One region of the Hominiventricola aquisgranensis genome, then DNA from elsewhere that is predicted to be linked to it. Evidence: riboswitches for the same ligand, from Rfam matches in the RefSeq annotation. Region 1 holds a riboswitch; each other region holds the start of a gene.
What was found. Region 1 has a riboswitch for glycine ahead of gcvT (glycine cleavage system aminomethyltransferase GcvT). Riboswitches for the same ligand answer to the same signal wherever they lie in the genome.
Positions count from the first base shown of each region.

Region 2: it holds a riboswitch for glycine, as region 1 does, so the genes downstream of both, WMO62_RS04700 (alanine/glycine:cation symporter family protein) here and gcvT (glycine cleavage system aminomethyltransferase GcvT) in region 1, are expected to answer to the same signal.
Region 3: it holds a riboswitch for glycine, as region 1 does, so the genes downstream of both, WMO62_RS01405 (saccharopine dehydrogenase family protein) here and gcvT (glycine cleavage system aminomethyltransferase GcvT) in region 1, are expected to answer to the same signal.

Region 1 covers NZ_JBBMFC010000027.1:26,387-29,546, reverse strand. Annotated here, with positions in the region: gene gcvPA (aminomethyl-transferring glycine dehydrogenase subunit GcvPA) at 1-330, opposite strand, end outside; gene gcvH (glycine cleavage system protein GcvH) at 364-747, opposite strand; gene gcvT (glycine cleavage system aminomethyltransferase GcvT) at 779-1,870, opposite strand; glycine riboswitch at 2,048-2,126, opposite strand; gene WMO62_RS13230 (DMT family transporter) at 2,315-3,160, shown strand, end outside.
Region 2 covers NZ_JBBMFC010000006.1:51,974-55,133, forward strand. Annotated here, with positions in the region: gene WMO62_RS04695 (S1 RNA-binding domain-containing protein) at 1-581, opposite strand, end outside; gene WMO62_RS04700 (alanine/glycine:cation symporter family protein) at 658-2,013, opposite strand; glycine riboswitch at 2,109-2,209, opposite strand; gene WMO62_RS04705 (ComEC/Rec2 family competence protein) at 2,285-3,160, opposite strand, start outside.
Region 3 covers NZ_JBBMFC010000002.1:79,756-82,915, reverse strand. Annotated here, with positions in the region: gene WMO62_RS01405 (saccharopine dehydrogenase family protein) at 1-1,260, opposite strand, end outside; glycine riboswitch at 1,361-1,440, opposite strand; gene WMO62_RS01400 (calcium/sodium antiporter) at 1,664-2,590, opposite strand; gene WMO62_RS01395 (ATP-binding protein) at 2,602-3,160, opposite strand, start outside.

The DNA.
Region 1 (3,160 bases):
CTGCAGCAGTCCCTGGCTGATCTCTGCCTGATAGGGAGTGTATGCAGTAATAAATTCTTCTTTTGAAGTGACTTGTTTTACAATGGCCGGAATATAGTGATGATAGGATCCGGCCCCTCTGAAAATATGAGTAAATTGTGTATTTTTTTCAGCAATCTCTTCCATCTTCCGGGATACTTCCAGTTCGGAAAGTCCGGATGGCAAAGAGAGACCGTCTTTGAAGCGAAGCTTTTCTGGAATATCGGCATACAGTTCATCAAAAGAATGTATGCCGATGGATTCCAGCATCGAGAGACGTTCTTCTCTGGTACTTGGTATGTAAGAACCCATGTCAGTTACCTCCTGTAGATAGATTCTGGCAGATTAGCCTTCGCTTTCTGCCTGACAGTGAGCTTCATATGCAGCAGCATCGAGAAGCTCTTCTTCATCGGTGATTTCTTTTACTTTAATGAGCCATGCATCATATGGAGCTTCGTTGATCAGCTCCGGATGATCCAGAAGTTCTTCATTGACTTCGCAGACCGTTCCGGATACCGGGCAGAAAATATCGGATACAGCTTTGACAGATTCAACATCGCCCAGTGCTTCTCCAGCGGTAACAGTATCATCTACCTCCGGCAGATTGACAAATACCAGATCACCAAGCTCACTCTGTGCGTAGTCGGTAAGACCGATCACAGCGATTCCTTCCTCCATTTTTACCCATTCATGTGATTTGGAATAACGTAATGTTTCTGGACAGTTCATAATAGATCCTCCTATGATTTTATTAAAATGATTATTTGGTTTTGGAATAGAACGGAAGAGCGGCTACTTCCATCTCTACTTTGCGGCCGCGGACATCGGCAGTCAGTTTTGTTCCAATCTCAGCATATGCTTTGTCTACAAGAGCCATGGCGATCGGATAGCCAAGGTAGGGAGCATGCGTGCCAGAGGTAGTCATTCCGACCTGTGTATCACCGGAGAATACTGGCATATGTTCCCTGACAATACCCCGGCCGGTGACTTTCAGTCCTACGCGGGTTTTGACTGGTTCACTTTTTTCCAGAGCTTCTTTTCCGATAAATTCTTCTTTGGAAAACTTTACGCAGAAGCCAAGTCCGGTCTCCAGAGGGGTGACAGTCTCGTTCATCTCATGACCATACAGAGGCATACCAGCTTCCAGTCGGAGCGTATCGCGGGCACCCAGTCCACAGCAGATCAGCCCTTCTTCTTTGCCTGTCTTCAGCAGAAGTTCCCACATGGAAGCGGCATCTTCTGCAGCAAGATAAAGTTCATATCCGGCCGATCCGGTGTAACCAGTCTTGGAGACTACGCAGCGCATGCCGCCGATGGTTCGGTCGAAGCAGGCGCTATAGTATTTCACCGGAAAATCCTCTTCCGGCAGAAGCTTTGCCAATATCTCGTGGGCTTTTGGCCCTTGCACAGCAATCTGAGCAACGGAATCGGAAATGTCTGTGAGAACGGCTCCCTCTACATCCTGCTCATGTGCTTTCATCCATGCAAAATCCTTATCCTTGTTGGCTGCATTTACGACAATGAAATAATGTTCATCCCGTACTTTGTAAACGATCAGATCATCCACACAGCCTCCGTCTTCATAGCACATGAGACTGTATCTGGCCTGACCGTCATACATGTTAGTGAAATCATTGGTCAGCAGATGATTGAGCAGCTTCAGCGCGCCAGGACCTTCACAAAGAATTTCTCCCATATGGGATACATCAAAGAGACCGCAGGCTTCACGGACTGCCATATGTTCAGCAATCACACCAGTCTGGTACTGGACTGGCAGAAGATAACCTGCAAAGGGAACGATCTTGCCTCCGTGTGCCTGATGGGTGGCATAGAGCGGTGTTGTTTTTTCCATAGGTGCATTCCTCCTTTTCTGACATCAAAATGATGGATGAAGAGATTTTTGATAACAAAAAAGCGCAGAACAAACGTAAATTTGTTCTGCGCTCTGTCATCTTAACCTGAAAGATTACCCGAACTGTTGTAATCGGTTGCTTCTTCGGTGCAACTTCGTTGCTGCTTTCCAGAGATTCGTCGGAAACAGGTCCTTTTGCCTGAGAGTTCTTCATCCCCTTCGGCGCACATTCTTGTGTCTCTCCCGGTTTCGTCATTCGATGTCTTAAATTAACCTTATGCTAGCATAAGATACTGAAAACGTCAATGAAAAAATAATTGTTTTTAGAAAAACATAAAAAAATTCTGAAAATTATAAAAGGAAGTCAGGGACTGGATTTTTTTTCATAGATAAGGTATGATGGGCAGAGATTTATGTTACAGACCCATTCAGGAGGCAGAAGAGATGAATACGGAAAAGAACAGACAGGCATTGGGGATTATTATGACTTTGACAGGTGCTGTATTCTGGGGATTGTGCGGAAGCTGTGGCCAGTTTTTGTTTCAATATAAAGAAGTGACATCGGACTGGCTGGTACCGATCCGACTGACCGGAGCCGGAGCATTGATTCTGCTTCTGTTATTCATCAAAGACAGAGAAAATGTATTTGCCATGTGGAGAGAAGCGCGGGGGCGGCGGGACATTCTGATCTTTGCGCTTATTGGCATGATGCTTTGTCAATACGGGTATTTCACAACGATCCAGTATTCCAACGCAGGAACAGCCACGGTGCTGCAGTACACAGGACCGGCCATGATCCTTGTGTATCTGTGTATTCGGAACCGCAGAAGACCGAAAATATATGAGGTGGTTGCATTGTTCTGCTCTATGTTCGGAACATTTATTCTGGCAACCCATGGAAATCCGTCAGAACTGGCAATTCTGCCACAGGCATTGTTCTGGGGAATGGTGGCGGCGGTAGCACTGGTTGTTTACACGTTGCAGCCTGCATATTTGATGAAAAAATATACGACACTTCTGACCATCGGATGGGGTATGTTTATCGGCGGTCTGGCATTGACAGCGCTGCGGCAGCCATGGAAGATCCATCCTGTTGTGGATGGGGAGACCATTCTGGCACTGGCAGTCATCATTTTGCTGGGAACGATCTTGGCATTTTACTGCTACCTGACAGGTGTGCAGATGGTAGGAGCAACCAATGCGAGCATGCTTGCGTGTGTAGAGCCTGTGGCAGCAACGGTGATCTCTGTGCTGTGGTTGAAAGTAGAGTTTCAGATGATTGACCTGATT
Region 2 (3,160 bases), on a different contig from region 1:
ATAGCAATGACTTTGACCTGTACATCCTGTCCAACTTTCAGTACTTTCTCCGGTGATGTGACACGTTTATCAGAAATCTGAGATACGTGTACCAGACCAGACAGACCATTTGCCAGACGAATAAATGCACCGTAATCTTTCAGATTCTCTACTTTTCCGTCCAGTACATCGCCGACTTTGATCTGGTCGAATGCTTCCTTTTCTTTCTGCTTTGCTTCTGCACGCGCTTCATCGCGAAGAATCTCTCTTGCAGAGAGAACCAGACGTTTTTTCTCAGGATCAACAGTGATCACGCGGACACGGATCTTTTTGTTGAGCCACTCGTTCAGATCGTCTACATGATCCAGAGACAGACGGGATGCAGGAATGAATCCGCGAACACCATCTACATAAGCGATCACGCCGGCATTTACAACACCGCCAATTTTTACATTCAGAACTTCTTTGTCATCCATGTACTGCTGCAGGGTTGCCCATACAGGATCCAGTTCCTCAGAATCCTGAGCACCGGATTCTTCAGCAGCTTTGTAGGATGCTTCCAGCTCCTCTTTGAAATCGTCCATTGTCAGTTTTTCTTCCATGGTTATAATCTCCTTAACGATAAAATATAAAATCCCTATTCATCTATTATAGATAGAAAAGCCAGTAAAATCAATGCTATTTTGCTTTTTTACTGATTCCTACAACCACTCCGCTTAATGCAAGAAGTGCTAGTGCATTAGGAATAACCATCAATCCGTTAAAGAAATCTGCTAAAGACCATACCAGGTCAACCTTCAGAGTAGAACCGATGATGATAAATACAACCACCAGCATGGAGTAGATCTTTGTACCCTTCTGACCAAACAGATGCTTCACATTGATGGCTCCGAAGAAGTGCCAGCCAAGGATAGTAGAGAAGGCAAAGAAGAACAGGCAGACAGCGATGAAAATGTCGCCAAAGCTTCCCAGTACAGAGGAAAATGCATACTGAGTCAGGGCTGTTCCACTCTTTCCGCTTGCCATGGCACCGGTGGTCAGGATAGAGAATACAGTCAGGTTCAGAATGATAAAAGTATCAATGAATACGCTGATCATGGCAGCCAGACCCTGGTCATGTGGGGAAGCAGCTGTTGCTCTTGCATGTGCATGAGGGGTAGAACCCATACCAGCTTCGTTGGAGAAGAGTCCTCTGGCAACACCGTAACGGATCGCTTCTCTTACAGTAATACCAGCAGCACCGCCGAGTACGGCATTTGGCTTAAATGCACCAACGATGATCTGCATAAATGCAGTCGGAATAGAATTGATATTCAACAAAATAACGACCAGGCTTCCAATAATATAGATACCAGCCATGATCGGAACGATCTTCTCAACAACAGCAGCCAGTCTTGTAGTACCGCCTACGAAGATGAAGCCTGTCAGCACTGCCAGAACAAGACCGATGGCAATCGCCGGGATATTGATATTTCTTGCTGCAAATACTTCTGCAAATGCAGCTCCGATGGAATTGGACTGTACCATATTTCCCATGAATCCAAGTGCGAGGATAATGAAGATAGAGAAGAGTACGCCAAGCACTTTTCCAAAAGTTCCTTTGAATGCAGCATGGATATAGTAGACCGGACCTCCAGTCACTTCCCCATGTTCTACAGTTTTGTATTCCTGAGCCAGGGTTGCCTCAGCATAGATAGTTGCCATTCCGAAAAAAGCACTGAGCCACATCCAGAAGATGGCACCAGGACCGCCTCCTACTAAAGCAGTGGCAGCACCAGCCAGATTACCGGTACCGACCTGGGCTGCGATAGCAGTGGCAACAGACTGGAATGGAGTCATCTCACCGTTATTGCCTTTTTCGCCGTTGAGGTTCAGATTACCGAATACATGTTTTAATCCTTCCGGGAATTTGCGAATCTGAATGAATTTTAAACGAATTGTGTAGTAGATACCGGTTCCGCAAAGAAGTACGATCAGTATCACGTTCCAGAGTACGCTGTTGGCCGAATCGACCAGAGTTAATAAGTTTTCCATTTTCTTCCTCCTTGTAATTACCTTACATGCCCATTTTGGGCAATAAAATAAGAGCTGATATTCATATCAGCCCTCCAAAGAGTAGAACATTTGCATATGTATGCCCTGTCCTTTTGCCTGAGAGATAGGCGGAAACTATGTCATTCCGCTGTACACCTTCGGCGCTCGTTTTACGAGACTCTCCAGAGTAGTTATCAGGTGTCCGCCGGATAACTAAGCGAAATATAACATAGATTCCAGAAAAATACAAATAAGTATTTCTAATGGGTACTTATTCAGAAGAACGGCCTTCACCAGTCTGCCAGGTCTCCGATGGACTTGTATTCCAGGTAATGGTAGTACCGTCAGTGGTGGCAGTGATCGTACCTTGTTCATCCGTCCGGAAGACAGAGACTCCTGCTGCACGGAGCTTATTCATGGTCTCTGCATGGGGATGACCATATTTATTTCCCTCTGCACAGCTGATGACTGCCCAGGTAGGATCTACAGCGGATAAAAAGTCATCGCTGGTGGAAGAACTACTTCCGTGATGACCGAGCTTTAACACGTCTGCAGACAGTGGCAGACCAGAAGAGAGCATATCCTCTTCGGCCTCTTCCTCAGCGTCACCCGTCATCAGAAATGTAGTGTTACCGTAAGTCAGGCGGATCACAATGGAGTTGTTGTTATTGTCTTTGTATTCCTTAGACGGTGACAGAACTGTGAAAGAAGCATTTCCAAACGTGTAGGTGTCTCCGGGAACAGGATGCTCCACCGGAATCTGTTTGTCATCGATCACGCGGATCACATCCTCGTAAGTTTTCGTATCAGAGCTGTGATCCGGCATAAGTACCCTATCACAGTCGAATTTGTAGAGGACTACATCGGCGCCTCCGATATGGTCTGCGTCCGGATGAGTCAGTATTGCATAGTCCAGTTCAGAGATTCCAAGATATTCCAGATAAGACTGAACCAGGGTTCCTTTGTCATTGTCACCGGCATCAATGATCATAGCGTGATCATCCTGTGTGAGGACCATACAGTCACCCTGACCGATGTCTACAAAATGAACGGTCAGATCACCTGCATTTGCAGACAGATCGGTCTGTGCGTCCTGATAGACGCCCTGTGCAGACTGAGATGCAGTGTCACTGATGGGAGTGATCCC
Region 3 (3,160 bases), on a different contig from region 1:
CTTTTCTTTTACTGGCAGTTCCATCACATGCCATTCATATCCAGTCTCATCCATCAACTTCAGATAAGGTTCCGGATCAAAATATTCCGGTGAGAAGACTCCGGCTTCTTTCCAGATTTCTCTGCCGATCAGTTCAATTGCCAGTGCTGCGCCAAATCCGGTCTGAGCCACTACTGCCTGAGAACCCCAACGTGCCATTGATGCCTGATTATCAAAATTCTGATACAGGAAATACTCTTTTCTTGCGCCGTCTTTTTCTCCGATACAATGTACGCCCACCAGCATCTCACCAATCATTTCCGTTCCGATGTCTTTCGGCTGCGGTGCACAGGCTGCTACCACATCTCTCGGAACCACCTTCACATTGCCCACCTGCACCGGCTTCAGACTGCGAAGGCCCAGATGATCGATCACCTTCAGTGCTGTGATCAGATTGTCATCAAGGCTGATCTTGAACGTTGCCTTTTTAAGTCCATACTGCTTCAGAAAACGGGCAAATGTCACAACTTCCTCATGCTCTACTTTAACCAGTGTATTTTCACCGACTCCATCCGGCATCAGAAATGTCTCCTGGCCGGCAAAGGCTTTTTCTACAATAAGTCCGCCCTTTTCCTGATCATACTCCACATTGGGATTCATCACTTCATCCAGAACCGTCCATACATTGAATCCAAACTGGATCGCATCCGGGTCTGCTCCTGGCACAGAAAGATTTCCACCATCTTTCACATGTGCTTCTGTCATCCTGTCAAACAGATGGGTTGCCGCATACTTTGCAAAGACATTGACCACACCCGGATCGATACCAAGACAGATCACTGCCATCTGTCCCTTTTTCTTCCACTGTTCATGCCGATCAAAATTATATTTTGTCATAGGTTCCGTGTAGCTGTTCTCAATTCCAAGGCCATATGCTGGTTCCTCCATAGGAACAGACCAGGTTCCCATATTGGCATAATTAGCTCCGGCTTCATAGGCAGCATCAAAAATATAGTTACTGGCAAATGGCGGTGCCGCATCCATCACAAAGTCAATCTTATGATCCTGGATCAGGTCCTTCATCTGTTCCTTGTCTGTTGCATTGATCTGCGCATAAGAAAAGCGCTCATCTGCCAGAAGATCCACTACCTCCTGCGCTCTGGAAGCATCATAGTCCCCCACCAGCACATAAGACAGCCATTCTCCCTTTGGATCGCGCCATTTTAAAATCTTCAACATACTTTCACCGACTGCTCCGGCTCCAACCAACATCATTCTCATTGTTTATTCTATCCTCCATTTGTCTTATTGCATCTCCATATATGATGCACTTTGTTTTAAAACAAACAAAAACAGAGCGCACAGATGCCTTATTGTACATCTGTTGCCCTCTGTCCTTTTGCCAGTTGGTTATAGCCACGTAGGCGATGGAATGATTCCATTCTCTCCAGAGTTCCGTGAGATTACCTTCCTTTTGCCTGTCAGTTTCTTCCTGAAAAAGATGCCTTTCCAGGTTTTGCTTCTTCGGCCCCGGTGAATTCACCGATGTCTAGAGTAATCGTTAGCCGGTCATATATACATATATCATATCATGTCATCCGGCATTCTGTAAAGAGGAATTCCTAAAACAAATCATTCAAAACGTCTGCCCAAAATCCACAGCAGCATCACACTATATTATTACTTACATGCATAAATATGCAAAATATGCCGCATAACACAGCAACATTACAATTCCGCAAGATCTTCGAAGTTCCTTATGTCTGAACGTGCCAACCCACAGTAATATACCGCTGAACACGGCCACTCCGGAATCAATCAGGAATTTGGGTTCAAATGGAACCGTACAGATAAGTGCTGTTGTTCCGATGACAAATAAAATATTGAAGATATTACTTCCCACAATATTTCCAATGGCAATCCCTACATTACCTTTCTTCGCCGCCATCACAGAAGTCACCAGCTCTGGAAGAGATGTACCAAATGCAACGATGGTCAGACCGATAAATCGCTCACTCATTCCAAAATATCTAGCAATTTCAGATGCCCCGCTCACTGCAAGATCACTGCCCTTCACAACCATAAATCCGCCGATCACCATAAAAAGGATGCATTTCCATACAGGAATATTTCTTGCTTCCTCTTCTTCCTGCCCTGTCCCTTTTTTCGCCATAATAAATAGATACACCAGAAACAGAATAAATAGAATCCAGAAAATCACGCCCTCCGAAAATGGAATGGATGCGGCTGTCTTCCCAAATATCATCATTACAACTGTAATGGCTGTCATAAAAGGAATCTCATAATATAACGTTGATTTCTGAATCGCAACATTGGTGATCACTGCTGTGATTCCAAGAATCAAAAATACATTCAGAATGTTGCTCCCAATTACATTTCCAATGGTAATTCCTGCATTACCATTCAAAGCTGCCGTAATACTGACAGCTGCTTCCGGCATACTGGTTCCCATGGCAACAATCGTGAGACCCACGATCAACTGTGGAATACCAAGCTTCCTTGCAATACTGGCTGCACCTTCCACAAACCAGTCCGCCCCCTTTACCAGCAGGACAAATCCTAATAATAAAATCATAATCTGTAATATCATTTCAATGCTCCTCATCTATACAATTCACTTAATTCAATCAATATGCGATTTTCTTCTTTTTCACAAGTAAATCCCCCTCTTGAAAAAAAACCATATTTATAACATTTCAGACCAGTTTGTTCTACCTGCCGAATTTCATTTTGAACAATACTCTCTGTGACAGGATCTTTTCTGAATTTTGCTTCATAGAAAATATACCCCCTGTCATCTTGTGTTACAATATCAAATTCCCCGTTCTTCTTTTCAGCAGGATCATCATAATAATATTTTCCTATCTTTTCAAAGATCTCATCCATCAGACCTTTTCGATTTTTTCTGATCAGATACTGTTTGCAGATCCGTTCAAAACTTTTCGGCACATATTTCGTTTCAAAATCATCTGAAATATATCTGTCATAGAAAACATCAGGGTCCATAATATTCAGTCTCGACATATTTCTAAAAATATATTTATAATAAAATAAAGACAGATTATCCGAAATAAAATATCCTGATTTTTTCTTGTTGTTTTCATCGTTAATAGGGGCTTCTTTTGCAACAACATCCATACGCATCAGTTTATCAAGAATG